2 regions of the Aminobacter sp. J44 genome follow, and region 1 is predicted to be linked to the other one. Evidence: riboswitches for the same ligand, from Rfam matches in the RefSeq annotation. Region 1 holds a riboswitch; the other holds the start of a gene.
The links. A riboswitch is a leader RNA that binds a small molecule or an ion and turns the genes downstream of it on or off. The one in region 1 is predicted to bind thiamine pyrophosphate.
Positions count from the first base shown of each region.

Region 1 (11,100 bases):
AAGGGCCTCGGCTATCGCGCTGAAGCGAAGCCCGCAGCGGAAGTCGCTGCGAAGCTTGCGGAGCTTGACGCTGCTGCCGAGGCCAAGGCTGCTGCCGAGCAGCCGGCTGAGGCACCTGCTGAAGCCGCCGTCGAGGTTGAGGCTGGCGAAGCGCCCGCTGCAGACGCAACTGCTGACGATGCCGCTCCGGAAGCCGCAAGCGAGGCGCAGGAAGCTGCTCCTGAGGCTCCCGCCGCCGAGGCCGCACCGGTTGAGGCCGCTGCGGAGGGAGCTCCTGCTGCCGAAGCTGCTGCTGCAGAGCCTGCCGAAGAGCCGAAGCCGATCCTGCTGTGGCGTCCGGCCCGCTTCGAGGGCCGCCAGCAGCGCCAGAACCGCAACCAGCACGGTCGCGGCCAGCGCCGCGACGGCGAGCGCCAGGAAGGCGGCGAGGGCAGGGGCGAGCGCCCGGCTCGCGGCAAGTTCCAGGGCAAGCCTGGCGAGCAGCGTGGTGAGGGCAAGCAGCAGCGCCGCGAAGGCGGCCGTGGGGACCGCCGCGAGGGCGGTAAGCCGCAGTTAGCCGACAAGCAGGCACGTCCGCAGAAGCCGCGCGAGGAGCGCCCGGTCAAGCTCGATCCGGATTCTCCGTTCGCCAAGCTCGCGGCCCTGCGCGAGCAGCTGACCAAGAAGTAGATGAACGGCGTCGAGCGGCAACGCATCGACAAGTGGCTGTTCTTCGCGCGCGCGGTAAAATCCCGCTCGCTAGCAGCAAAACTGGTTCAGGCGGGGTATGTCCGCCTGAACCGCGAAAAGATCGACCAGGCCGCGCAACTGGTGAAGACCGGCGACGTGCTGACGATGAAGCTGGAACGCGGCGTGGTCGTCTGGCGGGTGCTTTTGCCCGGCAAGCGGCGCGGCCCAGCCGAAGAAGCGCGTACCCTCTACGAAGACCTGACGACGCGCGAGGAACCACCAGCCTGAGGGGCGATGCGCAAATGCATTCCTGCATTGCGCACTTGCGCGGATTGGTCACCCTTGCGCACATCCGGCGAAGGGTTTACCTCACCGCCGGACCCTAGCAGACTGAAAGCCGGGCGGAGCCACTCATGACCTATGTCGTCACAGACAACTGCATCCGATGCAAATACACCGACTGTGTGGAAGTATGCCCGGTCGATTGCTTCTATGAAGGCGAGAACATGCTCGTCATTCATCCGGACGAGTGCATCGATTGCGGCGTTTGCGAACCGGAGTGCCCTGCAGACGCTATCAAGCCGGATACCGAGCCCGGCCTCGACAAGTGGCTGCAGATTAATGCCGAATATGCGGCAAAATGGCCCAACATCACGGCGAAGAAGGACGAGCTTCCGGAAGCCAAGGAATTTGACGGCGTGCCGGACAAGTTCGACCAGTACTTCTCGTCCGAGCCCGGCTCAGGTGACTGAAATACGTGGATTTTTGGGGCTTCCTTACGCAAGGTAAGGTTGTGCCATCCGACCTGCGATTGATTCGCCCTATAGCGCGAAATGCGGCAACGCAAGTTCGCGCATGCGGCAAATTGTTGAATCTCGCGACTTTTTATGTTACATATCTAGCAACATGCCGATGACAAATTGTCGATTCATGGCGCTAGCGCTTTAATCTCGAAAGGCTGCAACTCATCCGAACCAGGGCGACCTGGGTCGGGCCGGTTCTTTGACCTTGCCCGACACAAAGGCTTCCTTCGGATGACGCGGCCTTTTTGTCATGCGTGGCAGTTGGCTGGCCGGCTTGTCGGCCGCGAATCCACGCGCTCTCGATAGCGCGTGATAAAGAAGGAGTACAGGGCGTATGGCAACCCAGCAGAAGAAAACCGCGACTAAGCACGGCTTCAAGACCGGGGAATTCATCGTATACCCGGCTCACGGCGTCGGTCAGATCACTGCCATCGAAGAGCAGGAAGTCGCGGGACACAAGCTGGAACTCTTCGTCATCGACTTTCAGAAGGACAAGATGCGCTTGAAGGTGCCGGTGGCCAAGGCCGCCACGATCGGCATGCGCAAGCTCTCCGAGACCGACTACGTCGACCGCGCGCTCAAGGTTGTTCAGGGACGTGCCCGCGTGAAGCGCACCATGTGGTCGCGCCGCGCCCAAGAGTATGACGCGAAGATCAATTCGGGCGACCTCATCTCGATCTCCGAGGTTGTCCGCGACCTGTACCGCGCCGAAAACCAGCCCGAGCAGTCCTATTCCGAACGCCAGCTCTACGAGGCTGCCCTTGACCGCATGGCGCGCGAGATCGCTGCCGTGAACAAGATGTCGGACACCGAGGCTATCCGCCTGATCGAGCTCAATCTCGCCAAGGGCCCGCGCCGCGGCGCGAAGGCGGACAACGAGGAGTCCGAGCAGGAAGAAGCCGCATAAGCTTTCCAAAGCTTCAAGTACTTCCAAAAGACCCGGTCGCTCACGGCCGGGTCTTTTCTTTTGCTCCTGCTGCGCCACCTTTGGAACTTATGGACCGGGATCTGCGTATTTACTGACGCAGCATCCGGCCACCCCTCATGCTGCACTGGCCGATCTCCCGATCGGTCCCATTTCCTGTGCGCGAGCTTTCCCCCCGCTCGCCCGCGACGAATGGAGCGCGACATGGACGATTCCGCACGCCGCAGCATGGTTCGCGAGGCCATGAAGGCCCCCTATCTCGAACGCGAGCAGGAACACGAGCTGGCCCTGCGCTGGCGCCAGGGTGACCAGAACGCCATGCATCAGATCGCCACCGCGCACATGCGGCTGGTCATCTCCATGGCTGGGAAGTTCCGCCACTTCGGGCTACCGACTGCAGACCTGATCCAAGAAGGCCATGTCGGCCTCCTGGAGGCAGCCTCCCGATTCGAACCAGACCGGCAGGTCCGCTTCTCGACCTACGCCACCTGGTGGATCCGTGCCTCGATGCAGGACTTCATCCTGCGCAACTGGTCGATCGTGCGCGGCGGCACATCATCGGCGCAGAAGGCGCTCTTCTTCAATCTCCGACGCCTGCGGGCTCGGCTCGCGCAGGACAATCGCGAGCTGACCGGCGAGGCGCTTTATCGCGAACTCGCAGAAGCGCTCGGTGTGCCGGTGAGCGACGTCGAGACGATGGACGCGCGGCTGTCTGGCTCCGACACCTCGCTGAATGTGCAGGTGGGTTCGGAAGGTGAGGGCACGGCAGAGCGCCAGGATTTTCTGGTCTGCGATAAGCCGCTACCGGATGAGGTTGTTGGCGATACGATCGACACCGAGCGACGGCTCCAGTGGCTGCAGCGGGCGCTGAAGACGCTCAACCCGCGCGAGTTGCAGATCATCCGCGAACGCCGGCTGCGTGACGAAGGAGCTACACTCGAGTCGCTCGGCACGACGCTTGGGATTTCCAAGGAGCGTGTGCGGCAGATTGAGGGTCGCGCCATCGAAAAGTTGCGGTTTGCCCTGAGCCACAACGAGCCGCGCAACCGCAACGCTGCCTAGGCAGCGCTTCGCTACCTGTCCGTGATGATCTTCACCTTGCCGCCGGCTGAAACGGTGGCGCTTTCGCTCATCCCGTTGATCAGGCGGAACATGTCGATCTTGCGATCGACGCCTTCCATGCGAGCCGCGAGCGTTGCCACCGTATCGCCCGGGCGGACCGTCACGATCCTCACCCGCAGCGGGTTGAGCGACTGGCGCTCGGCGGCGCTGAGTACGCGGAAGCTGTTGCTGACGGCGCTTGCCGTTGACTCCAGCCGGGTGCTGGCGGCCGGGGCAGCCGTCAGGAGGCGGTAGACCTCGCCCTCGGCTCGGATCACTGTCACGTCGAACTGCCAGCCCTCGGCGCGCGCGCGGGCGGAGACGGCTTCGTTGCCGTTGATCGAGCGCTTGCGGATACTGCTTGGATCGAGCCCTGCAACCCAGCCGGACTGGATGTAATCGGTAAGCGGCACGCGCCGGTCGATCGACACGCCGTCGAAGCGGATGGCGATGTCGCCGGGGCCGGCCGCCGTTACCGCTGCCGCCGAATTGTCGATGACGAAGCCTTCTGGTACCGAGAATGAGATGCCCAGTTTCGGATGCAGGAAGGTGCGGCCGCGCACGAACCCTTCCTGCGGCGTGTCGCCGAAGAGCATGCCGTCGATGCCGGCAAGGAAGGAGTCGCGGTCGCGGTTGCCGGTTCCGGGCGGCGCATACTGGCGAGCATGGCGAAGCGCCAGTTCAATGCGCTGCGGCGCGGTCGGGTGACTTGCAAGGAAGTCGAGACCCTGGTCCTCCTGGCCGGTTACGCTGCGCGAGGCGCTATAAGCGGCCATGGACTGCAGGAAGCGGGCTGCGGCGAACGGATCGTAACCGGCGCGAGCGATGGAGCGGATGCCAACGGCGTCGGCCTCGAGTTCCTGATTGCGCGAGAATTGGGCAAGGCGCAGCTTGCCGCGCACCAGCGCCACGCGTGCAGCCGGGTCACCGCCAAGCACTTCCGTGGCAACCTTGGTCGCCAGGACCTCCTCGGCCTCACGCTGCTGGCGCTGGACACCGTGATTTGCGGTCACGTGCGCCATCTCGTGCGCAAGCACCGCCGCGAGCTCAGCCGAGTCGTTCGCGAGCGCGAGCAGGCCGCGTGTCACATACAGATAGCCGCCGGGCAGCGCGAAGGCGTTGATGTTCGGCGAGTTGAGAATAGTGATCTGGTAGGTCTGGTTCGGGTTTTCCGGATCGAGCGTCAGCGAACCGACGACGCGCGCGACCATGCGCTCCAGCTTCGGGTCAGAATATTCGCCGCCATAGGTGGCAAGGATGCGCGGATGCTGCTCGCGCGCCAGCGCCGTCAGGCGGTCGCCGCGGGTGACCGTGTCTACCGTGACAGGGTTGGCTGACGGCTTGAAGGCACTTTCGTCGCCGCTCAGAACCTGGCAGCCAGTCATGCTGACGCCAAGCGCAAGCGCAATCAGCCCGCGCCGCACGAGGCGGGCCGGCGACTGCGAGGTCCGGTCCCTCATCGGATCAACCAATGCTGTCGGCAGATTCCAGCCCTTTCCTCTAACCATCATGAAACGAAGCAGATCGCGAAGGGTTGCTCCGTTCGCAAAGCCGATTTCGCAAACGCACACATACCATGTAGTCAGCGAGCAATGCGTGGCAAATATGTCCGCATCCGGGCGAAATGGACGCAGTCAGGCACCAATATAGGCACGGAAAGCGTCAGGTGCAGTGCGCGAGAACATGGTAGTGGTGTCCTCGAATGCCACGATGCTACCCGCCTCGATGAAGGCGATTCGATCGGCAATCAGCTGCGCATCTTCGGGGTGGTGGGTGACCATCAGGATCGTCATCCCATGGTCGAAGTGGAGCTGACGGACGAGCGCCAGCATCTCGCGTCTAAGCGCAGGCCCAAGCGAGGCAAAAGGCTCGTCAAGCAGTAGCACCGGGCGGTCGCGAACCAGCACGCGCGAGAGCGCCACGCGCTGGCGTTCGCCGCCCGAAAGCTCCGACGGCAGACGGCGCTCCTTCCCGGCAAGGCCGGTTTGGGCAAGCGCCCGGGCGATGTCGGCGCGGTCAGCATCGGTCAGGCGCAGGGAGGGCGAGCGGCCGAGGCCGACATTGTCCTCGACAGAAAGGTGCGCAAACAGGTTGTTTTCCTGAAACACCATCGAGACGGGGCGTTCGGCGGGCTCGAGGCCGGTGACATCTCCGCCGTCGATCAGCACCTTGCCAGAGACAGGCTTCTCGAAGCCGGCAATCAGGTTGAGCAGGGTGGTCTTGCCGGATCCGCTCGGTCCCATGATCGCAATCACGGAGGACGCAGGTACCGAAAGGCCGAACTCCATGCGGGTCTCGCCGTAGCTGAAGACGAGATTGTCGAGTTCGATCGATGCGCCACTCATGCGCTTCTCCGTGTGCGGTCGACGAGCATCATCAGCGCGAGGCAGACGATGCCGAGAAAGAGCGCAACGCCGGCGGCATCGGCGGTGCGATAGCTGCCCATGCGCTCGAACAGCAGATAGGGCAGGGTCTTCACCACGTCGCTGCCGAACAGCGCAATGACGCCAAGATCGCCGAGCGACAGCGCCATCGCGAAGGCAAAGGCGGTGAAGGCCGGGCGGCGGATCGACGGCCAGTCGATCAGGCGCAGGCGGTTGATACCGGAAATGCCAAGCGAGGCGCAGAGCCGGTCGTGGCGCTCGGCTGCGCCGTCCCAGGCGGGGCGGATGGCGCGGATGGCAAACGGCATCGCCATCACCGCATTGACCGTCACCACCATTACCGGCGCGACCGAGAAGACGCTGCCGCTGTCAATGAGGAGGATGAACCAGCCAGCACCCACCACGACGGGCGGCACGACAAGGACGAAGCTGGCGCCGGTGTCGAACAGTCGCTCGAGGAAGCTGGGTGAGGCTGTCCGACCGCGGCTGCGCTCCATGGCGCTGCGGGCCATGGTGAGCGACAGCGACAGCAGCAGACTGAGCGCTGCGGCAATGAAGGCAAGGCCAAGGCTGGTGAGCGTGGCGCGATGGACAGCTGGATCGCTCGCCAGCCGGACAAGGTCGGCCTGAACCCCGGAGATGATCGTCGAGACGAAGGGACCTGCGACGAAGGCGAGGGCCACGAGGATGACCAGCGCGTTGAAGAAGGTTTCGGGGCCGCGCGCCATATTGGGGCGCCGACGCGCGACCGGCATGTTGGCGTCGGCAACCATGTCTGCGCCCGCGCGTACCAAAAGGATCACCACGACGACGGTGAGCGCGATCTGCAGCGCGGTCAGCGCCACCGCCCGGGCAGGATCGAAGTCGAAGCGCAACGCCTGATAGATCGCGACCTCCAGCGTCGTCGCGCGCGGACCTCCGCCAAGCGTCAGGACGATGGTGAACGAGGTGATGCAGAGCATGAAGATGAGCCCTGCAACGCCCGGCAGCGCCGCGCGCATCACCGGCCATTCGATCAGGCGGAACGTTGTCCGTGGCCCCATGCCAAGCTGGGCGGCGAGCCGCCACTGATCTGTCGGCACCGTGTCAAGCGCATGCAGCAGAAAGCGGGTGGCGAGCGGCAGGTTGAAGAAGACGTGGGCAACCAGAATGCCGGAAAGGCCGTAGATGCCCTGCCACGGCTCGCCGGTAAGCCAGGCGAGCGCATCGGCGAAGATGCCGGCGCGGCCGAGCAGAGCAAGGATGCCGAGCGATGCTACGATCGCCGGCACTGCCAGCGGCAGCGCAAACAGCCGCAGGATAAAGCTGCGGCCCCAGAAGACTGGGTGGCGTGCAAGAGCGCGGGCGACGAGGATTGCCGGGCAGACCGACAGCAGCGTCGACAGCAGCGCCTGCCACAGCGTGAAGCGGGTGATGCGGAAGAGGTAGGAGTCAAACGCAGAAGCAGCGCCCGACCAGTCGTCGAGCGCCTCGCTGATCAGCCCTGCGAATGCCCCGCCAATCAGCAGCCCGACCGCCGCGAGACCGGCGATGCCGACAAGGACGCGGCTGTCGCGGTAGACTCCCATCCGCGCGCTCAGCGGCTCATGACGTCGAGCCATTCCCGGATCCAGGCATCGCGGTTGGCCGCGATCTCCTCGGGCGAGAAGGCGAGCGTCTTCGCCGGTTTCACCGCGCGGTCGAAAGCCGGGTTGAGCGGGCCGGACGTCTCGCCGGCCGGGAACATCCAGTTGGTCTCGGGGATCGCGTCCTGGAAGCCGGGGCCAGTCATGAATTCAAGGAACTGCTTCGTCAGCGGGTTCTCCGCGCCTTTGGTGGTCGCGGCGGCGACTTCCACCTGCAGGTAATGGCCTTCCTCGAAGGCCATCGCCTTATAGCGGGTCGAGTCTTCGTTGATCTCATGATAGGCGGGCGAGGTAGTGTAGGACAGCACCATCGGCGCCTCGCCGCTGGTGAACAGGCTGTAGGCCTCACTCCAGCCGGGGGTGACGGTCAGGACGCGCAAGCTGAGATTCTCCCAGGCTTCGCTCGCCTTGTCGCCATAGACCGCCTTCACCCACAGGAGCAGGCCAAGGCCCGGCGTCGAGGTGCGCGGGTCCTGGATGACGATCTTCTGTTCCGGATAGCCGTCGACGAGGTCCTTCAGGCTCTTGTAGGGCGTCGAAAACGCCTCCGTGTCCTGGATGATGGCGAAATAGCCGTAGTCGAAGGGGACGAAGGTGTCGTCGCTCCAGCCGCCGGGGACGTCGACCTTGTCGAGCGAGATACCGTGCGGCGCGAACAGGCCGGTTTCCTTCGCCTCATGGGTGAGGTTGGTGTCCAGGCCGAGCACGATGTCGGCGGATGTGCTCTTGCCCTCGAGCTTGACGCGATTGAGCAGGGCCACGCCGTCTGCCACCGCGACGAAGTCGACGGTGCAGTTGCAGATCTCCTCGAAGTTCTTCTTCACGACAGGGCCGGGGCCCCATTCGGCGGTGAGGCTTTCGTAGGTGTAGATGGTGAGCTTGTCCTGCGCCGCGGCCGGAACGGCCACGAGAGCGGTCGAAAGAGCAAGTAGCGAAAGAAACTGTCTGCGCATCGGCGCCTCCTCTGGTTGTTGCAAGGGAATTGGCGCCATGTCGAGCGTCTAATCCCTCCGCCGGTACGAGCCGGATCAGGTTCAGCGGGTTGGCTGGACTTGCGTCCCTTGCCTCTCAGCCCGGACACGCCTTCGCGTACCGGGCACCCCGTTAGAGCAGGGAAAGAGATAGAGCGGGTCCTGTGCACATGCAAGCGGTTTAACTTCCGCTGCGTGGCGTGGTAGAGGCGAGCCCATGACGCATCCGACCACCCGTTTCGCGATCCTCCTTGGCGGCGATCTCGTCGTGACTCCGCGCCTGCTTGCGCAGGTGGAGGGCGCGCGCGTAATCGCAGCAGATTCCGGCATGCGGCATGCGGCGGGGCTGGGTGTTGCGCCGGAACTGTGGACCGGAGACTTCGACTCCGTCGACGAGGCGATGCGCGCCGAGCATTCGGCAACGCCAGTCGAAGAGTTTCCGCGCGACAAGGACAAGACCGACGGCGAGATCGCGGTGCAGGCGGCGCTGAAGCGCGGCGCGCGCGAACTCCTGCTGGTAGGCGCGTTCGGCGGCGCGCGGGCCGACCATGCTTTCCTGCATCTGGCGGCCGCGATGCGTCTTGCCGAAAGCGGCGTTGGCTGCCTGCTTACCAGCGGCGTGCAGGAAGGCGTGCCGTTGCTTGTGGGCAAGGACCGCAGCTTCGACTACGACGACGGCACGCTGTTCAGCGTGCTCCCCTTTTCCGAGCTCAACGGGCTCACCATATCGGGCGCGAAGTGGCCGCTGACGGACCATCACGTTCCGTTCGGTTCGTCGCTTACCCTATCCAATGAAGTGCGCGGTACCCTCACTGCGCGTCTTGCTTCCGGCAGGGCCCTGCTGGTCGCTCATCCTGTTTCCTCCTTCTCGATGTGACCCATGGCACCACCGCTTCTTTCCCTTGACGGCATCAGGCTGACCTTTGGCGGCACGCCGCTTCTCGACGGCGCCGATCTCGCGGCTTCGGCCGGCGACAAGATCGCGCTGGTAGGGCGCAACGGCTCCGGCAAGTCCACCCTGCTGAAAATCGCGGCGGGGATGGTCGAGGCGCAGGACGGCGAGATCTTCCGCCAGCCCTCGGCGACGATCCGCTACCTGCCGCAGGAGCCCGACATGGAGGGCTTCGATACGGTCCGCGCCTATGTCGAGGCGGGGCTGGGGCCGGCGGATGACGTCTACCGTGCAGCCTATCTCATCGAGAATCTCGGCCTCACCGGCGACGAGAACCCGAAGACGCTGTCGGGCGGCGAGGCGCGCCGCGCCGCGCTTGCGCGCGTCATGGCGCCGGAGCCGGACATCCTTCTCCTCGACGAGCCGACCAACCACCTCGACCTCACCACAATCGAGTGGCTGGAAGGCGAGTTGCAGCGCACCAAGTCGGCGCTGATCATGATCTCGCACGACCGCCGCTTCCTCGAGCGCGTCTCTCGCGCCGTCATCTGGCTCGACCGTGGCGTCACCCGCCGTCTCGAGAAGGGCTTTGCGCATTTCGAGGAGTGGCGCGACAAGATCCTCGAGGAAGAGGAAAAGGAGCACTTCAAGCTCGGTCGCCAGATCGTTCGCGAGGAGCACTGGCTGCGCTATGGCGTGACCGCCCGGCGCAAGCGCAACATGCGCCGTCTCGGCGAGCTGCAGACGATGCGCGTGCAATACCGCCAGCGCAAAGGGCCGGAGGGTCTCGCAACCATGACGGCGGCGGATGCGAACGAGTCCGGCAAGCTGGTCATCGAGGCGAAGAACATCGAGAAGCGTTTCGGTGACATGGTGGTCGTCCAGGGCTTTTCGACCCGCATCCAGCGCGGCGACCGCGTCGGCTTCGTGGGACCGAACGGAGCAGGCAAGACGACGCTGCTCAAGATGCTGATCGGCGAGCTTGCGCCCGACGGTGGTACGGTGCGCCTTGGCGCCAACCTAGAAATCGCCACGCTCGACCAGAAGCGCTCGCTCGATCCGCAGGAGACGCTGACGCATTACCTCACCGACGGACGCGGGGAGAACCTGATCGTCAACGGCGAGCAGAAGCACGTCGTCTCTTACATGAAGGATTTTCTGTTCAAGCCGGAACAGGCGCGCACGCCGGTGCGGGAGCTTTCGGGCGGCGAACGGGCAAGGCTGGTGCTGGCCAGGCTTCTGTCGCGGCCGGCGAACCTTCTGGTGCTCGACGAGCCCACCAACGACCTCGACATGGAGACGCTGGACCTTCTGCAGGAGCTCGTCGCGAACTTCCCCGGCACGGTGCTGCTGGTCAGCCACGACCGCGACTTCCTTGACAGGACCGTGACGAGCACGATCGCGCCGGCGGGCGATGGCCGCTGGATCGAATATGCCGGCGGCTACACCGACATGCTCGCGCAGCGCGGCGGCGAGAAGCTCGACGAGCGCGCTCCGCGTCAAAAGAAGGAAGAGCCGGCGGCGAAGAAGGAAGCAGCCGCGTCCGCATCCGCAAAGCCGGCATCGGCGAAGAAGCTGTCCTACAAGCAGAAGTTCGCGCTCGAGAACCTGCCCAAGCAGATGGCGGAACTCGAGGCGAAAATCGCCGGGCTTGAGCAGAAAATGGCCGATCCGAATTTCTACAACCGCGACCCGAACGGCTTTGCCAAGGTGGCGGCTGAGATCGACGC
Region 1 covers NZ_VLJG01000007.1:72,667-83,766, forward strand. Annotated here, with positions in the region: gene L610_RS04070 (helicase-related protein) at 1-669, shown strand, start outside; partial or broken gene L610_RS04075 (RNA-binding S4 domain-containing protein) at 670-954, shown strand; gene fdxA (ferredoxin FdxA) at 1,083-1,421, shown strand; gene L610_RS04085 (CarD family transcriptional regulator) at 1,807-2,379, shown strand; gene L610_RS04090 (RNA polymerase factor sigma-32) at 2,602-3,459, shown strand; gene L610_RS04095 (M48 family metalloprotease) at 3,471-4,958, opposite strand; gene thiQ (thiamine ABC transporter ATP-binding protein) at 5,133-5,843, opposite strand; gene thiP (thiamine/thiamine pyrophosphate ABC transporter permease) at 5,840-7,483, opposite strand; gene thiB (thiamine ABC transporter substrate binding subunit) at 7,459-8,460, opposite strand; TPP riboswitch at 8,496-8,621, opposite strand; gene L610_RS04115 (thiamine diphosphokinase) at 8,696-9,355, shown strand; gene L610_RS04120 (ABC-F family ATP-binding cassette domain-containing protein) at 9,359-11,100, shown strand, end outside.

Region 2 (11,100 bases), on a different contig from region 1:
ATCCGGTACGACCTGACCGAGCTCGTCTATGACGGGACCGACGTTCAGTCCTTCAGCGTTCGCCGTAGCCACCAGTCCCAGCATAAGAGCCGCTACGACTGCGTTCCTCATATGTCGCCCCCCCGAACAAAAGTCCATTTGGCCATATAACAAGAGTTCTCGAGTTCGTCTCTAGCGGCCACTGAAGCTGTACACTTAAAAACTGCGCATTAACCCTCGTTCGCCATCTTGAAGTCGGCGCGAAGAAAAGATTGACGGGGCCTCATAGTCGCAATCTTCGCTCCCGCCACTAGCGTTTCGACATCTCTTTCAGGAGATGCCGATGCCTCAGGCAGGCACGCGAGTTTTCGCAAGGTTCCCGGCAGTCACTGTCAAGCCTTGGACATGGCAATCCTTTGCGCTGGCGGGCCTCTGTGCCGCCGTTGCGGCGGGCGTTCGCTTGGTGACGGGAGTCTTTGAGCCGTCCGCGCCGCCGTTCCCGGCCTTTCTGTTCGCGACAATGGTGACGGCGATCGTGGGCGGCGCCGCGGCCGGCATCGTCTGTGCCGCCCTGGGCCTCGCTCTGTCGGCCTGGATGCTTTCCGCTCATGTGCCTGACGGTTTTACGGCTCCCGCACTCATCCAATACGCGCTTGTTTCGACCCTCATAATCTGGATCGCCTACGAGTATCGGCGACTGCTCCGACATGCCCAGGATCGGCAACAGGAAGCCGAGCGGCAGATGGCGCTCATTGAGGCCGAGAACGCCACGCTGAACATGATGGCGGCGGACAGACCGCTGAAGGAAACGCTGACGAGCCTCGTCAGGACGATCGAGCAGTATTCGAAGACTGGCGCGCGCGTCGATCCTATTGCTGGACGATGACGGTAAGCGGCTCCGTCACATGGCTGCTCCCAGCCTGCCTGACAGCTACAACCGCGCCATCGATGGCCTTGAGATCGGCCCGACCGCCGGCTCCTGTGGTTCGGCCGCCTACAACGGGGAGCCCGTCTACGTTTCTGACATCGATACTGACAGTCGTTGGGACAAATACCGCCATCTCGCTCGGGAACACGGCCATAGAGCGTGCTGGTCAACTCCCATCATGTCCCGGATGAACACTGTGCTCGGGACATTCGCGATCTACCATCGTGAGCCGCGCTCGCCCAAGCCCCACGAAATCGAAATCGTCACGCTTCTCGTGAAGATCGCGGCCCTCGCCATCGAAAGAGAGCGTGGAAGGCAGCAACGGCAGCTGCTTATGGACGAGCTGGCGCACCGGATGAAAAACTCGCTGGCTGTCGTCGGCGCGATCGCATCGAACACGCTGCGGCCCCACGTTGAGAAGGAACGCTACCAGGACTTCGAACGAAGGCTGATGGCTCTCGCTCAGGTGCAGTCGCTTCTGGCGCAGACCAACTGGGCAGGCATCGACGTTGGCGAACTGATCCGCAATATCGCCACCGCACCATTCAGGGACGGAACCGGGCGCTTCGAACTCGATGGCCCGCCTGTGAAGCTCCCCTCCCAGCTCACGCTTCCATCTGGCAAGGTCCGGATAGTATGGGGCTACGGTCAGCCCGCAGAGGAGAAGCACTTCTTCCTGAAGTGGAGCGAGAGCAACGTCGCGGGCGTTGCGGAGCCGAAGAGCAACGGGTTCGGTTCCAGGATGATTAAGCAGGCCTTCGCGCAGAGCGTTGGCGGAGATGCCGTCTGGAATTATCGACCTGAGGGGCTTGAGGTCGAAATCCGGCTCCCGGTCACAGCTCTCGAATATGACGTGAACGATCCCGCCCCTCACTAAGGACAGACTGCCGGAGCGCGCCTTGGCCCCGGCAGTTCGCCGTCATCGAGGAGCAACAGCTGCCCTGTCGAGGCTTTGTGCCAGCCCGACCAGCGACAGGAAAGATGACCTGTAGCCATAGGAATCGTTTCCGCGGGAGCTGGCCGCCATCGCCTTGATCTCTTCCCACGAGTGCTGCGCGAGGGACGGATCACGACGCAGCTTCTGTCCGAAACCCGCGACGGCGACCGAGAAGCGGACGTCCTGAGGCGCGTCGGCGAAATACTCGACCTCGTCGTCGTCCGTAACAGCCTTATCGATCAGCCGGCTCTCGTCTTCGTCGGGCAGCTTGTAGCGGATCTTGAGGAAGGCGTATTCGCCCTGAGCCTCTCCCGGGACGTCCGCGCCCTGCGGCTTCCCATAACGAAGATCGCTGATAAGCGCGGCCGGGCTGCCCTTTGGCGTGATCTCGTAGATTGCCGTTACCGAAGAGCCGGAGCCGATATCGCCCGCGTCGACGCGGTCGTTGTTGAAGTCCTCACGGGCAAGCTCACGCGTCTCGTAGCCGATGAGGCGATACTCGGATACCATGGACGGATTGAACTCGACCTGGAACTTCACGTCCTTGGCGATCGGGAAGACGGCCGAGGATGCCTCGTCCACCAGCACCTTCTGCGCTTCCGCGAGCGTGTCGATGTAGGCGGCCGTACCGTTGCCGTGCTGCGCGATCGTTTGCATCAGCTGGTCATTGTAGTTGCCGCGCCCAAACCCGAGGACGGAGAGGAACACGCCGCTTTCCCTGTGGCGTTCGATGGTGCGCTTCAGGTCCTCATCGCTCGTCTGCCCGACGTTAAAGTCGCCGTCGGTCGCCAGCATCACCCGGTTCACCCCGCCTTCAATGAACGCCTTGGAGGCAAGACGATAGGCGGTGTTGAGGCCAGCTTCGCCTGCCGTGCCGCCGCTCGGAGTAAGCCCGTCAATGGCCGCGTAGATGGCTGCCGTGTCGCTCGCCGAGGTCGGCTCGAGCACCACGCCCGCATGCCCGGCATACGTCACGATCGATACCTTGTCGTCCGGCGAGAGCGAGGCGACCAGCATGCGGAAGGCGTTCTTCAGAAGCGGCAGCTTATCAGGCGCGTTCATCGATCCCGACACGTCGATCAGGAAGACGAGATTGGCCTGCGGCCGCGTCTCAGGGATCACGTCGTATCCCTTGATCGCGACGTGCATCAGCTTCCGCCCCTGCGACCAGGGCGAGGGCATAACCGTTACCGTCGGGCGAAACGGCTCATCGCGCGTTTCCGGGAGCTGCCAGTCATAGGGGAAGTAGTTGACCAGCTCCTCGACGCGCACGGTGTCGGGGTTGGGCAGCTGCCCCATGTTGAGCAGGCTCCTGACCATCGAATAGGAAGCGGTGTCCACGTCGGCCGAGAACGTCGAGACCGGATGCTCGGCGACGCTCTTTACTCCGCTGCCCTTAAACTCCCGCACGCGGTCGCGGCTTTGCATGGACGACGGCAGACGATCCATGACTGGCGACGGGTAATTGCCGACGAAGGCGGGAGCAACCGCAACGCCGCGCTCGGCCATCACCATGCTTTCCATCGCCTTGCGAGCCGGCGGAGCTGGCTGCGGCGCGATGGGGACGATGCCGTCGTTTCTGAAGGCGGCTCCGCCTGCCGGGTGGGAGGCCATCTCCTGAACGACCGCAAGGCCGCTGTCTCGCATGTACTGCGTGTACATCCCGCCGACGACGAAGAAGGCTGCGCTTGCAACCGCCATTGACGCCGCCCCCGTCCAAAGCCACTTCCTCATGATGTCCCTCCATCCGTTAGACGTCTTGGACAAGAGACGCTTGACGGTGTCGGAACCTTGGGTCGCGCTGACGTTTTTTTCGTCGGCTTCGTCATAGGCGGTCATGGCCGCTGACAGAGCCTTCTTCCGGGCTTCCGAAGACGGCTTGACGGGCCTGGCCTGCCGCAGGATTTCGAATTCATCGTGCATAGGTCGCGCCCTCCGGTTCAGCCAGCAAGGCCCTCAGCTTTTTCTTTGCGTCATGGATGTGCCAGGAAACGGTCGCCTCGGAGCACTCCAGCGCTTCCGCGGCCTTCAGGTGGCTGAGGCCTTCGGAATAGACGAGAACGACGGCCTGACGGGTCTTTTCCGGAAGCGTCCTGACGGCTTCCCACAAACGCGTTGCCGCATCGTTGTCGTTCTCGCCTTCGTATCCTCCCGACACCTCATGCTCGGCGGCGACCGCCTGAGTGAGGTTTCGCCCTCTCTTTGCCTTGCGCTGGTGGTCGCAAGCCGCGTTGACGACGAGCCTGTACAGCCACGACGACAGGCTGCAGTCTCCTCGGAACGTTCGGATCGAACCTCCCAGACGCACGCACACCTCCTGCGCGACGTCTTCCGCATCCGCGCGATTGCCGAGATGTCTGTACGCCACGCGAAAGAACATGTCGTAGTGCATCTCGACAAGACGAGCGAAGGCTGCGCGGTCGCCATTGCGCGCAAGCACCAGGATCGTTTCGTCGGTGTCTTCCATCAGGTCCGCAGCCTTCTCATGCACCCTTAGACGTTTCGGGGTTCAAGTTCCTTGGGTGCCCAAGGAGATTTTTTAGCCGAGATTGTCTGGCCGCCGCCTGTCAGTGCGATTTCTTACGCGTGCCCACTTGGTGGGCGTTCTTTTGCCTTTCGATGCCGTCCGTTAGCCCCAATGATGCGCCGCAGCTTATTTGAAGCAAGAGGTTTTGGCTTTGCTGCGGCAAAGCTTGCCTAAACGACAACAGAAATCACGCGACATTTGGATCAAGGCGCGCATCCTCAGCCAGGGGCATTGACGGAGAAACGTGACGCGGTATTCTCTCCGCTGGGTCGAGGGCCGACCCAGTAGCCCGCCGCAGACCAAGCCGACTGTTCGTTGGCAGGCCCCATGAAGGCCAGGCGCGCCTTTCAACACGTTTTCCATGGATCGTGCGGGCTCCATCCGTGATGGAGAACGTCGATGCGCATCCACTTTACGAACACCTCTCGCCCAAAGGCCGTGGCCGCTGCGCTCCGAAAGGAGCTGGCGATGCAAGGAGTAAAGCTGTCTCTTAGACGATCGCTGGAGGTTGTCGCTAAGCTCTTCGGCTATCGCGACTGGAACCAGTTGTGTTCCTTGGCAGGTTCCGAACCGCCATCCCTGTCCGACCTTGACGTGGATGACGCGACGCGTTCCAGCCGGCGCACCTACCAGGCCGCGGTCCTCGTCCGCGGCCTGGGGATCAGCATGGCGCTCGCTCACCAACTGGTCGAACGGATTGGTCCGTCGAGGTACGGCACGCCGACCGATACGACCCGGATTTCATGGATCGTCGACGCGGTGATCGACGGGTCGCTCAGGAACCGCATGGAGCGGGCAGTTCTCGGTATCGTTGCTGTGGGACGCCCGGGCTTCCATCGAATTGACGACTATCTGACCGGGTTCTTTTACGAGAATCCGGCTGCGCGAGACGGATTAGTCGAGCACGTGCTTGCGAACGTGTGGGTAAACGCGTTTCGAGGCCCCAGGCCGAACGAGCATCAAGCTTGCTCGGCCGATCCCGTGGCGGAGGGGGCGGGACTGTCGTCTAACTTTCTCCATATAAGTTATTGATTTGTCTATACTGTTGGTAAACTGCAGACATGCCATCTGCCGTCCTCCCGTGAAGCTGAAACACGTTCTTAGCCAAATCGACGCCGATGATGCTAACTTCTTCCATGGATTGGCCTGCCCCCAACGTCACCGCCAGCAATTGTAGCGGACGCGCAATACGGCGTTGTCACTTAAACGTTGAAGTATTGGCACTATCGGGCGAAGTCACCTTGACGCCGTTCCCTTTCCCTGAATAGATCACCCCATTCCGAGGGGGGCGTCGAACGACGCTGAGATGGCGGTGAGCCGGACCCTTGAACCTGATCCGGGTCATACCGGCGTAGGAACGGAACAAGGGTTCGCCGCCGCCCCTTTCCCAATTCTTCGCTCTGCCTGGATCTCTATGATGACAATCAGGAGGTCGCCAATGCCATACAATTCTATCGCCTGCACCAGACCAACCGGCTGAAGCCGGCCGGATGGGAACGCTCTCCTCCCTACTGCGGACGCTGGTGACATTGCTCGGCGTCTGGCAGGCGATTGTCTGGATCTGGTCGCCGCCGCGATACATTCTCCCGACTCCGCTGGACGTGCTGGCCGCCATGCGGCGGCAACCTGCCTATCTGTTCGAGAATACGCTGGTCACGCTTGCCGAAATCCTCGCGGGTTTCGCGCTCGGCTCCATCCTCGGAGCCCTGACCGCTCTCGGCATGGCGGCGCTGCCCCGGCTCGGTCGGCGGGTCTGGCCGATAGTGCTAGTGCTGCAAGCGTTCCCCGTTTTCGTCATCGCGCCACTGCTGGTCATCTGGCTGGGCTTCGGCATGGCTTCGAAAGTGATGATGGCGACGCTCATCATCTTCTTCCCGGTGACATCGGCATTTGCTGACGGCCTGCGCCGCATCGACCAGGACCTGCTCGACGCCACGGCGCTGACCGATGCCAGCCACTGGCACGCGCTGCTGCATGTGCGGGTGCCGCTCGCCTTGCCGTCGCTCGTGTCCGGCCTGCGCGTCGCCGCGCCGCTGGCACCCCTTGGTGCAGTGGTCGGCGAATGGGTCGGCGCGTCGGCTGGGCTCGGCTTCGTCATGATCCAGGCCAATGCCCGCATGCAGACCGACATGGTCTTCGCCGCCATGACCATCCTCGCGGCCCTCACGCTGTTGCTGCGCCATGTCGTCGACGCGCTCGCGCCACACCTGACGCCCTGGGCGAAGGAACAGTGACCCCCTCGCTTTCACCCGAAAAACGGAGATTCTAATGATCTGCAAGACTGCCTTCGCTTTGGCTGCCAGCCTCATTCTGGCGAGCCCGGCTGCCGCCCAGGACAAATTGACTGTTTTGCTCGAATGGTTCGTCAATCCGGACCATGCACCTCTCGTCGTCGCGAAAGAGCTCGGATTGTTTGAGAAAGCGGGTCTCGAGGTCGAATTGCTGCCGCCGGCGGATCCCTCGATCGTGCCGCGCGCCGTCGCCTCGGGACAGGCCGAAATCGGCGTGCATTACCAGCCCAATCTCTATCTCGATCATGAGGCCGGGGTGCCGCTGGTGCGCTTTGGGACGCTGGTCGAAACCCCGCTCAATACGCTGACGGTTCTGGCGTACGGCCCGATTGATGACCTCACGGACCTTGCCGGCAAGCGCATTGGCTTTTCGGTTTCGGGCTTCGAGGACGTGATCCTGTCCACCATGCTGTCGAGCGCGGGCGTGAAGCCCGCGGACGTGAAGTTCGTGAATGTCAACTTCGCGCTGACCGCATCGCTGATCGGCGGTAAGGTCGAGGCGACCATTGGCGGCTATCGCAATTTCGAGCTGACGCAGATGCGGCTGGAGGGTCATGAGGGCAAGGCGTTCTTTCCCGAGGATCACGGCGTCCCCGTCTATGACGAACTGATCTTCGTCACCCGCCCTGACTTGGTGTCGGACGACCGCCTCACCCGCTTTCTGAACGTGGTCGAGCAGGGCGCGATCTATCTCACCAATCATCCGCAGGAGAGTTGGGAACTCTTCATCCGCGCTTATCCCGATCTCGACGATGAGCTGAACTGGCAGGCGTGGTCGGACACGCTGCCGCGTTTCGCCAAGCGCCCAGCCGCGCTGGATAGCGGACGCTACGAGCGTTTCGGAAAGTTCCTGGCTGAGAACGGCCTCATCAAGGCCGCACCGGCGCTCGACGACATCGCGGTCGAACTGCGATGAGCGCGCACCCGTTCCCGGCGGCGGATTTGCCGAAGCAGGCCTGCGACCTGCTGGATCGCGTGCGGGCAAGGCCGCCGCGTGTTCACTGTCTGATGAACACGGTGGTGCAGAAGCTCATCGCCGACGGTCTGTCGGGGTTGGGCGCCATTCCATCCATGACCTCCTCACCTGAGGAAGTGCAGACCTTCGTCGGGAAAGCCGACGTCCTCGTCGTCAATCTCGGCACGCTGGATGCGCAAAGGCGCGAGGCCATCGACCTCGCCCTCGATGGGGCTGAGGAAGGAGGAAAGCCTTGGGTGCTCGATCCCGCCCATTGCGATTATTCCGCGGTTCGGGCGGCATTAGCGCAGGACCTGCTGGCGCGATCGCCAACGATCTTGCGTGCCAACGCAGCCGAGCATCGGCTGCTCCAGGTGCCGCCCGGCGTGGTCGGAGTGCGGACCGGGGAGGAAGACCGCATCGAGTCCGGCGACACAAGGCTGCTGATCGGCAACGGTCATCCCTTCATGGCGAAGGTGACAGGAACGGGTTGCCTTTCGGGCGCGGTGATCGCGGCCTTCACCGCGGTCGGGGACGATCCCATCATCGCTGCGGCGTCGGCTATGCTCGTCATGGGGGTCGCGGCAGATATCGCGGCCCGCGAGGCGCGGGGGCCGGCCAGCTTCGGGATAGCGCTGCTCGATGTCCTGTCCGGGCTTTCCGAGAAAGACATCATCCAGAATGCGAGGGTGCGAAATGCATAAGGTCGATTACAGGTTGAACGCCATCGTTGACGGAAGTCTGCGCGACATTGGTGACCTGGCCGTGCTGGCGCGGATCGCGGCGGATAATGGGGCGACGATCATCCAGTATCGCGACAAGCAGGCGAGCACCCGCGAACTGCTCGAACAGGCGACAGCGATCCGCGCGGCTCTCGCCAGGAGCGGCGTGCCGCTGGTCGTAAACGACCGCGTCGACGTCGCGCTCGCCACCGGCGCGGACGGCGTTCATCTTGGCCGCGACGACCTCGACCCGGCCACGGCGCGCCGTCTTCTTGGCGCTGACGCAATCATTGGGGTGACGGTCAAGAACGACGCCGATGCCGATGCAGCGCTGGCGGCCCCGGTCGACTATGCCTGCATCGGCGGCGTGTTCGAGACGCTCTCCAAGAACAATCCGGACCCGCCTGTCGGTTTGGACGGCTTTGCGCGGCTGCGCGCCCGCATCCGGTCTGCGCGCCCGGACATGCCGGTCGGGGCTATAGCCGGGATCGACCTGATGCGCGCCGGTGATGTCGTCCGCGCCGGCGCGTCCGGTGTCGCCATGATTTCGAGGATTTTCCGGGCGGCCGATATCGCCACCGCGACGCGGGCGATGCGCGCGGCCGTCGACGCCGTCCTCAAGGAGAACTGCCAATGACAAAGATCGCGCTCACCATAGCCGGCTCGGACAGCGGCGGGGGTGCCGGCATTCAGGCAGACCTCAAGACCTTCTCCGCGCTCGGCGTATTTGGAGCCAGCGTGATCACGGCGCTCACCGCACAGAACACCAGAGGCGTGCGGGCCGTGGAAGATGTGTCTCCGGACATGATCGCGGCACAGATAGACACCATCTACGACGACATGGATGTCGGCGGGGTGAAGATCGGCATGGCCTCGCGGATAGAGACCATCGAGGTTATCGCCGATGGTCTGCAACGCCACGGCATACGCCCGGTGCTCGACCCGGTCATGGTCGCCACCTCGGGCGACCGGCTTTTGCGGGCCGACGCCATTGAGGCGTTGCGGACCCGGCTGGTGCCGCTGGCCGTGCTGGTGACGCCAAATCTGCCCGAGGCGGCGCTGTTGAGCGATTCTGGTCCTGCCGGGACCGAAAAGGAGATGCTGGCACAGGCCGAAGCCATTCTGCGTTCCGGCGCGAGAGCGGTCCTGCTCAAGGGCGGGCACGGCACGGGGGCCGAGAGCACCGACATTCTTTTCGACGGCAATGACGTGCAGCGCTTTACGGCGCCGCGTATCGCGACCGTTAACACCCATGGCACGGGCTGCACCCTGTCCGCCGCGATCGCCGCCGGGCTGGCGCAGTCCCTCTCGCTCGCCGACGCGGTTGGCCAGGCGAAGGATTACCTACAAGGGGCATTGCAGGCAGGGGCGGCCATGTCCGTCGGGCAGGGCAATGGGCCGGTTCATCATTTCCATCGCTGGTGGCCAGCGGCGTGAGCGGGACCGCGTCCAGAAGGGGCTTCCTGGTCTCTCACCTCGCTGCGCGCTGGCTGCGTTGGATTGAGCAGACACTGGGCGGCGTCTGCGCCGCGCTGCTGATGGCGCTGCTCGTCGTCGTACTGGCAACGGTCGTGCTGCGCTACGTCTTCGGGATGGGCTTCGTCGGCGCGGAGGATCTGGGCATCTGGCTGCATGTCGCGCTCATCGCCTTCGGCACGCCGCTGGCGCTCAACAGCGCGCTCGCCATGCGCCTTGACGTGTTCGTCATGAGGCTGCCGCCCCGTGGGCAAACAGCCGCTTCCGTCATTGCCGATATCTTCACGGTGCTCGCGGGACTTATACTCGCCTTCGGCAGCACCCGGATCGCGACGATGCTCGGCGGCGTGTCGCCGACGCTCGGCCTCCCGGAATGGATACGCTTCGGCTTCCTCGGGGCCGGCGGCGCGCTGATCGTGCTGGTTCTGGCTTTGCAGCGGCTTGCCGAGGGAAGGCCGGTGCGCCTTATGGCGGCGCTCGCGGCGGGTATTGCCCTGCATCTTGCCGCCACTCAGGTTTCGGTCCCTGTCGCGCTGTCGCCGAGCATCGTGCTCGGCCTGATCGCCGGGATCGGGCTGGTGTCAGCCGCGCCGCTGCCGCACGCTTTCATCGCCGCCGCCTATCTCGCCATCGCCTTCGGCAGCCCGATGCCGGAACAGGCGGTCGTGTCCTACACCGTCACCGGCATGTCGAGGTTCCTCCTTCTGGCAATCCCGTTTTTCCTCGTCGTGGGCGGCCTGCTGGCCATATCCGGTACGGCGGCGCAGATCGTCCGCTTCGCCGCCTCCCTTGTCGGGCATCGGCGCGCCGGTCTGGCGCAGACCACGCTTTTGACCAGCGTGCTGTTTTCCGGCGCGTCGGGATCCTCGGTCGCCAACGCCGCTTTCGCCTCCGCCGCCTTCCAGCCCGAACTGGTCAGGAACGGCTATCCGCCCGCGCAGGCCGGTGCGATCATCGCTTCCAGCTCGGTGCTGGACAACGTCATACCGCCCTCCATCGCCTTCCTCATTCTCGCCGTGGCGACGAACCTATCGGTCGGCGCGCTGTTCGTCGGCGGCTTCGTGGCTGGCGGCGTGATGGCGCTGTGCCTTGCTGTCGCCATACACCTCACGAGAAACGAGCAGGCGGCGCGACCGCGCGCGGACGCGTTGGAACGCTGGAGTTCGGCGCGTGCCGCCATCCCCGCCTTCGGGCTCGGCGTCATCGTCGTTGTCGGCATCCGTATGGGCGTCGTGACCGTCACTGAAGCGGCCGCGCTCGCCGCGCTCTACACGCTTTTCCTCGC
Region 2 covers NZ_VLJG01000058.1:1,661-12,760, reverse strand. Annotated here, with positions in the region: gene L610_RS17240 (hypothetical protein) at 1-111, opposite strand, end outside; gene L610_RS17235 (hypothetical protein) at 443-865, shown strand; gene L610_RS17230 (HWE histidine kinase domain-containing protein) at 885-1,784, shown strand; gene L610_RS17225 (VWA domain-containing protein) at 1,827-3,767, opposite strand; gene L610_RS17220 (RNA polymerase sigma factor) at 3,757-4,311, opposite strand; gene L610_RS17215 (glyoxalase superfamily protein) at 4,771-5,403, shown strand; TPP riboswitch at 5,644-5,746, shown strand; gene L610_RS17210 (ABC transporter permease) at 5,862-6,605, shown strand; gene L610_RS17205 (ABC transporter substrate-binding protein) at 6,640-7,578, shown strand; gene L610_RS17200 (hydroxyethylthiazole kinase) at 7,575-8,321, shown strand; gene thiE (thiamine phosphate synthase) at 8,314-8,976, shown strand; gene thiD (bifunctional hydroxymethylpyrimidine kinase/phosphomethylpyrimidine kinase) at 8,973-9,776, shown strand; gene L610_RS17185 (TRAP transporter large permease subunit) at 9,803-11,100, shown strand, end outside.
Region 2: another riboswitch for thiamine pyrophosphate. It lies ahead of L610_RS17210 (ABC transporter permease); the one in region 1 lies ahead of thiB (thiamine ABC transporter substrate binding subunit).